2 regions of the Brachybacterium rhamnosum genome follow, and region 2 is predicted to be linked to the other one. Evidence: riboswitches for the same ligand, from Rfam matches in the RefSeq annotation. Region 2 holds a riboswitch; the other holds the start of a gene.
The links. Region 2 has a riboswitch for FMN ahead of ribD (bifunctional diaminohydroxyphosphoribosylaminopyrimidine deaminase/5-amino-6-(5-phosphoribosylamino)uracil reductase RibD). Riboswitches for the same ligand answer to the same signal wherever they lie in the genome.
Positions count from the first base shown of each region.

Region 1: linked by a shared signal. The riboswitch ahead of pnuC (nicotinamide riboside transporter PnuC) and the one ahead of ribD (bifunctional diaminohydroxyphosphoribosylaminopyrimidine deaminase/5-amino-6-(5-phosphoribosylamino)uracil reductase RibD) in region 2 are both predicted to bind FMN.

Region 1 covers NZ_BAAAIS010000003.1:286,062-289,259, forward strand. The annotation lists gene hisG (ATP phosphoribosyltransferase) at 1-241, opposite strand, end outside; gene ABD080_RS11380 (phosphoribosyl-ATP diphosphatase) at 336-599, opposite strand; gene pnuC (nicotinamide riboside transporter PnuC) at 700-1,431, opposite strand; FMN riboswitch at 1,527-1,644, opposite strand; gene rpe (ribulose-phosphate 3-epimerase) at 1,755-2,432, opposite strand; gene ABD080_RS11395 (RsmB/NOP family class I SAM-dependent RNA methyltransferase) at 2,429-3,198, opposite strand, start outside.
Region 2 covers NZ_BAAAIS010000002.1:1,132,189-1,135,386, forward strand. The annotation lists gene ABD080_RS06925 (formylglycine-generating enzyme family protein) at 1-766, shown strand, start outside; gene ABD080_RS06930 (YidH family protein) at 763-1,125, shown strand; gene ABD080_RS06935 (DUF202 domain-containing protein) at 1,122-1,502, shown strand; FMN riboswitch at 1,625-1,752, shown strand; gene ribD (bifunctional diaminohydroxyphosphoribosylaminopyrimidine deaminase/5-amino-6-(5-phosphoribosylamino)uracil reductase RibD) at 1,871-2,965, shown strand; gene ABD080_RS06945 (riboflavin synthase) at 2,986-3,198, shown strand, end outside.

The DNA of each region.
Region 1 (3,198 bases), on a different contig from region 2:
CGCGCGCGGGGGTGCGGGAGTCCAGGAGCATGTCCTGGCCGGTGATGCCCACGTCCACGGTCCCCGAGCCCACGTACACGGCGATGTCGCGGGGGCGCAGGTAGAAGAACTCGACGTCGTTCTCGTGGTCGACGACCACGAGCTCCTTGGCGGTGCCGCGACGGCGGTACCCCGCCTCCTGCAGGAGGTCGGCGGCGGGCTCGGACAGGGCGCCCTTGTTGGGCACGGCGATGCGCAGCATGGAAGCTCCTCCGCCGCCGGGAGCGGCGGCGTGCTGGGTCGGGGGACGGAGGGGGACGGTCCGGGCGGGCCCGCCGGATCTGCGGGCCGGTCGCTCAGAGCTTGCGGTAGACGTCCTCGAGGGTGAGGCCCTTCGCGACCATCATGACCTGGACGTGGTAGAGCAGCTGGCTGATCTCCAGGGCGGCGTCGTCGTCGGTCTCGTGCTCGCAGGCCATCCAGACCTCTGCCGCCTCCTCCACGATCTTCTTGCCGATCTGATGGACGCCGCCGTCCAGCTCGCGGACGGTGCCGGAGCCCTCCGGTCGGGTCCGGGCCTTCTCGATGAGCTCGGCGTACAGCGCCTCGAAATCCTTCACGGGTCCAGGATACCGATCCCGGGGACCCGCCCGCGCCCGCGCCCGCCCTCCGGGCGGCGGTGAGGGCGCGGCGCGGTGCCGGGACGAGCGGTGGTGTGCGTCAGCTGCTGCGGCGCCGGCCGTGGCCGCCGCGGCCCACGGTGGGGTCCAGGTGCGCGGTCTCGACCGTCACTCCCCCGCCCTCGGCGTCCTGCCGGCGGCGCACCCGCCACCAGACGAAGAACCCGATCAGCGTGAACGCGCCGTAGAAGACGTACATGAAGGCGCTCGCCCAGTAGCCGGCGCTGATCAGCAGCGGCACGCCGACCACGTCGACGGCCACCCAGATCAGCCAGAACTCGACCCAGCCCTTGGCCATGCCGAAGGTCGCGAGCAGGGAGCCCATGAAGATCCAGGCATCCGCCCAGACCGGCTCGTAGGAGCCGAGCGCGCGGAACAGCGGGGTGAGGGCGGCCGTGCCGCCGACGAGGGCGACGAGCAGCAGGGCGCGGGTGCCCCAGGAGGCCCAGACGGGCTCGACGGCGGTGCCGCCGGAGTCCTTCGCCTGCTTCCAGCGGACCCAGCCGTAGACGCTCGTGACGATGAACATGATCTGGCGGCCCGCCTGGCCCAGCAGGTCCACGGCCTGTGGATCGCCGAACAGGGTGCCCATGAACACGGTGAGCAGGAGCAGGTTGCCGAGGATGCCGATCGGCCAGGCCCAGACCTTGCGGCGCATGCCGCCGAGGGCGCTGAGGAGTCCGAAGACGTTGCCGAGCACCTCGCGCCAGAGCAGGAACTGTCCGTTCCCGAGGTCGAGGCGGGCGGTGAAGAGCCACTGCAGAAGATCCATGTCGGTGCCTTTCTCCCGTCGGATGCAGTGACTCCGGGGGACAAAGCTGTGCCGGCACGGGAGGACGGACGCACGGAGGCGCCCGACCGCGTGCGGACGTGCGCCTCTCTTCCAGGCTGTACTGTCGGTGCCGGAATTCCACCGGCTCCACCGCCGGAGCGGGTCGCGGACTGTCACCGCCGGCTCGGACTTCCACCGACCCCGGAGCACGTCACGTTGCGTGACAGGGGAACTCTAGACCAGCCCGACGGGGACGACGACGCCCGTCCGCCGAGGGCGGACGGGCGTCGGACGAGGCACTCCTCAGGGGGATCACGCGGGGATCAGTGACCGGCGGCGAGCTCCCGCAGCACGGCGATCTCCTCCGCGGCGTCGCGCGCCTTGTAGATCGCGGAGCCGGCGACGAAGACGTTCGCCCCCGCCTCGGCGCAGCGCTCGATCGTCTCGCGCGAGACGCCGCCGTCCACCTGGATGGAGACCTGCAGGTTCGCCTCGCTGATCGCGCGGCGCGCGCGGCGGATCTTCGGGAGCATGCTCTCCAGGAAGCTCTGCCCGCCGAAGCCCGGCTCGACCGTCATGAGCAGCAGCATGTCGAACTCGCCGATGACGTCGAGCAGCGGCTCGACCGGCGTCGCCGGACGCAGCGCCACCCCGACGGCCGCGTTCTTGCGACGCAGCTCACGGGCGAGGCGCACCGGCGCCGCCGCCGCCTCGAGGTGGAAGGTGACCGAGGACGCCCCCGCCTCGGCGTAGACCGGCGCCTCGCGGTCCGCGTCGGCGATCATCAGATGCGCGTCCACGGGGATCGGGCTGCGCTCGACGATCTGCTCGACCATGCTCGCGCCGAAGGTGAGGTTCGGGACGAAGTGGTTGTCCATGACGTCGACGTGGACGCTGTCCGCGGTGGAGATCTTGTCGAGCTCCGCGCCGATGCTCATGAAGTCGGCGTTGAGGATGCTGGGGTGGATGTAGCGGCCGTCGGTCGCGTAGGCGGAGTTCATGAGGCCTTCGGTCCTTCCTCGGAGGGGGTCCTGCGCAGCAGGGCGATGAACATGGCGTCGGTCCCGTGCACATGGGGCCACAGCTGCACGGAGGGTCCCTCGCCGAGCTCGGCGGCCTCCTGCTCCTCGGGCAGGATGCCGGCGCGCACGGCGGGGCGGGCGTCGAGCTGCTCGACGTCGTCGCGGCGACGCAGGACGTCCGCCACGACGAGCCGGGTCTCCGCGAGGTGCGGCGAGCAGGTCACGTAGGCGACGACGCCGCCGGGGGCGGTCGCGTCGAGGGCGGAGCCCAGCAGGTCCCGCTGGAGCGCGCCGAGGTGGCCGATGTCGCCCGGGCTGCGGCGCCACCGCGACTCCGGGCGCCGGCGCAACGCACCGAGGCCCGAGCAGGGGACGTCCGCGAGGACGCGGGAGAAGCGGCCGGGCATCTGAGCGCCGATCGCGGTGCCGTCGCCGGTGCGCGTCTCGATCTCGCACCCCGCCTCGCGGAGCGTCGCGACGGCGCGGTCGACGAGCTCGGTGCGGTGGGGCTGCAGCTCGAGGGCGAGCAGGTCCGCGTCGTGGTCCACGGTGAGGCCGCCCAGCAGCGCGGTCTTGCCGCCAGGCCCTGAGCAGAGGTCCAGCCAGTGGGCGTCGTCCGCGGTGACGAGGTCGTCGGCGCCGAGGGCGAGGGCGAGCGCCATGAGCTGGCTGCCCTCGTCCTGGACGGCGGCGCGTCCCTGCTTGACGACGTCCATGCCGCCCGGGTCCCCCGAGGGCCAGGCCG
Region 2 (3,198 bases):
GACCGTCACCAACGCGGACTTCGCCCGCTTCGTCGACGCGACCGGGTATCGCACCGAGGCGGAGGTCTTCGGCTACTCCGCCGTCTTCCACCTCGCGATCACGGCGCCCGAGCAGGACCTCATGCCGCCCGCCGCCGGCACCCCCTGGTGGCGGGGCGTGCACGGCGCGGCCTGGCGCCGTCCCGGCGGCGCCGGATCGAGCCTCCACGGCCTCGAGGACCACCCCGTCGTGCACGTGAGCTGGAACGACGCCCGGGCCTACTGCGACTGGGCCGGGCGCCGCCTGCCCACCGAGGCGGAATGGGAGTACGCCGCGCGCGGCGGCATCGACGGCGCGAAGTATCCCTGGGGCGACGCCGAGGTGGACGAGGGCGGCTGGCGCGCCAACATCTGGCAGGGCGAGTTCCCGCGCATCAACACCCTCGAGGACGGCCACCTCACCACCGCCCCCGTTCGCAGCTACCAGCCCAACGGCTACGGGCTCTGGCAGCCCGTGGGCAACGTGTGGGAGTGGTGCGAGGACCGCTTCCACCCCGCCACCTACCGCCGCCCCGGGCTGAGCGGGGAGGTCGTCGACCCCACCGGCCCCGAGGACGGCGAGGAGCGCGTGCTGCGCGGCGGCAGCTACCTCTGCCACGACTCCTACTGCAACCGGTACCGCAACGCCGCCCGCTCCCGGAGCACCCCGGACTCCTCGATGGGCAACGCCGGGTTCCGCACCGTCGCGCTCCGCCCGACCGACGCCCCCAGCAGGGAGGACTCATGACCGACCAGCGCCGCTTCCCCGCCTCCGTGTACCGCGAGGGGGAGGAGCCCGATCCCCGCTTCAGCCTCGCCAACGAGCGCACCTTCCTCGCGTGGGTGCGCACCGCCCTCGCGCTCTACGCCGGGGCCTTCGCCCTCGAGGCGCTCGCGATCCCCGAGCCGATGGTGTGGCGCGCCTCCGCCGCCGCGGTGTTCCTCGTGCTCGGCACGATCGCCGCGCTGCAGGCCTGGTGGGGGTGGCGGCAGACGGAACGCGCCCTGCGCCGCGGTCTCCCGCTGCCGGGGCTCGGCGCAGGCGGCGTGCTCGTCGTGGGCGTGGTGCTCGCCGCCGCGCTCGTCGCCGTCGGGATGTGGGTGTGACCAGCGGCGACAGTGGTCGCGGAGTCGAGGGTGGCGCCGGTTCCGGGGCCGTGTTCGACCCGGGCCTGCAGCCCGAGCGCACCCTCCTCGCCTGGCGCCGCACCTGCCTCTCCTTCGCCGTGGGCAGCCTCGTCGCCATGCGCTTCGCGCTCGACGCGCTGGGCCCGCTCGCCGTCGTGGGCGGCGTGCTCGGCGCCGCCCTCTCCGTGCTCGCCTACCTGCTCGCCGCGACCGGGTACCGCCGCGCGCACCGCTCGCTCACCGCGCAGGGCGCCCTGACCCGCAGCGGTCTGCCGATGCTCGTCGCGACCCTCGCCGTGCTCGCGATCGGGGCGCTGGGCGCCGCCTTCCTGCTGCGCAGCGGGTTCGGGATCTGAGGCCCCGCGCGGCCGTCCCGCCCGCGGCCCCGTCGGCCCCGGCCGCGGGCCCGCGGATGTTCATCGGCCGACACCGCCGCGACGCCGGCTCCCGGCCGGTGCTAGCGTGTCCGGCGAATGAACCACATTTTCCGGGGTCAGTGAAACTCTGAGCCGGCGGTGACAGTCCGCGACCCAGCTCCTTCGGGAGCTGGTTGACCTGGTGGAACTCCAGGACCGACGGTGAAAGTCCGGATGGGAGGAGATGTGGCGTCGCCCAGGCGACGCCTGGTGCACCCTGCGTGCACCCTGCGTCGACCCCCGGCGTCGTCCATGGCCCTGTGCATGCTCCAGGCCATCTCCCCGGACCGCACTCCGGGAGGACGACCGTGCACGACCCGCACCCTCCGCAGCCCGCCGCCGCAGGCACCGCGCCGCTGCCCGCCACCGTGCTGCCCGCCGCCGAGCACGCCGCGCTGCGGCGCGCCCTCGAGCTCGCCGCCCGCGGCCCCGCCGACACCCCGAACCCGCAGGTCGGCTGTGTGCTCCTCGCCCCCGACGGGACGACCCTCGGCGAGGGCCATCACCGCGGCGCGGGCACCCCGCACGCCGAGGCCGACGCCCTCGCGGACGCCGCCGCCCGCGGCCACGACCCCCGCGGCGGCACCGCCGTCGTCACCCTCGAGCCCTGCCGCCACACCGGCCGCACCGGCCCCTGCGCCCGCGCCCTCCGCGAGGCGGGCGTGGCCCGCGTCGTCTTCGCCCTGCCCGATCCGGGCGCGGCCGAGGGCGGCGGCGGGGCCGAGCTCGCCGCCGCCGGCATCGACGTCGCCGGCGGCCCCGCGGCCGTGGGGGAGGAGCTCGCAGAATCGGCCCTCGACCTCATCGGCCCCTGGTACGCGCGCGCCGCCCGGCCTGCCGTGCACGTGATCCTCAAGACCGCGACCACGCTCGACGGCCGCGTCGCCGCCGCGGACGGCACGAGCCGCTGGATCACCGGCCCCGCCGCCCGCGAGCACGCCCACCGGGTGCGCGCGGGCGTCGACGCGATCGTCGTGGGCACCGGGACCGTCCGCGCCGACGACCCCGCCCTCACCGCCCGCCCCGCCGGGGCAGTAGCAGGACCTCAGCCGCTGCGGGTCGCCGTCGGCCGCCGTCCCGTGCCCGCGACGGCGCGGATCCGCGGATCCGACGGCCGCTTCCTGCAGGCGACCACGCACGACCCGGCGCTCGTCATCGCCCACCTCGCCGCTCGCGGCGTGCGGCGCGCCGTGCTCGAGGGCGGCCCGCGCCTGGGTACCGCCTTCCTCCGCGCGGGCGCCGTGGACGAGCTGCACGCCTACCTCGCCCCCGTGCACCTCGGCGCGGGTGCCGCCGCCGTCGGCGACCTCGGCGTCACCACCATCGACGGCGCCCTGCGCTGGCGCACCGTCCACGTCGATCCGCTCGGCGAGGACGTGCTCCTCGTCGCCCGCCCCGCCTGACCCCCACCGAAGGAGACCCCATGTTCACCGGCATCGTCGAGGAGATCGGCACCCTCACCTCCCTCACCCCGCAGCCCGACGGCTCCGCCCGCCTGCTCCTGACCGGCCCGCTCGCCGCCTCCGACGCGGGCCTCGGCGACTCGATCGCCGTGGACGGCGTGTGCCTCACCGTCGTCGACCTGCCCGGCGACGGCAGCTTCGCCGTGGACGCCGTCCCGGAGACCCTGCGACGC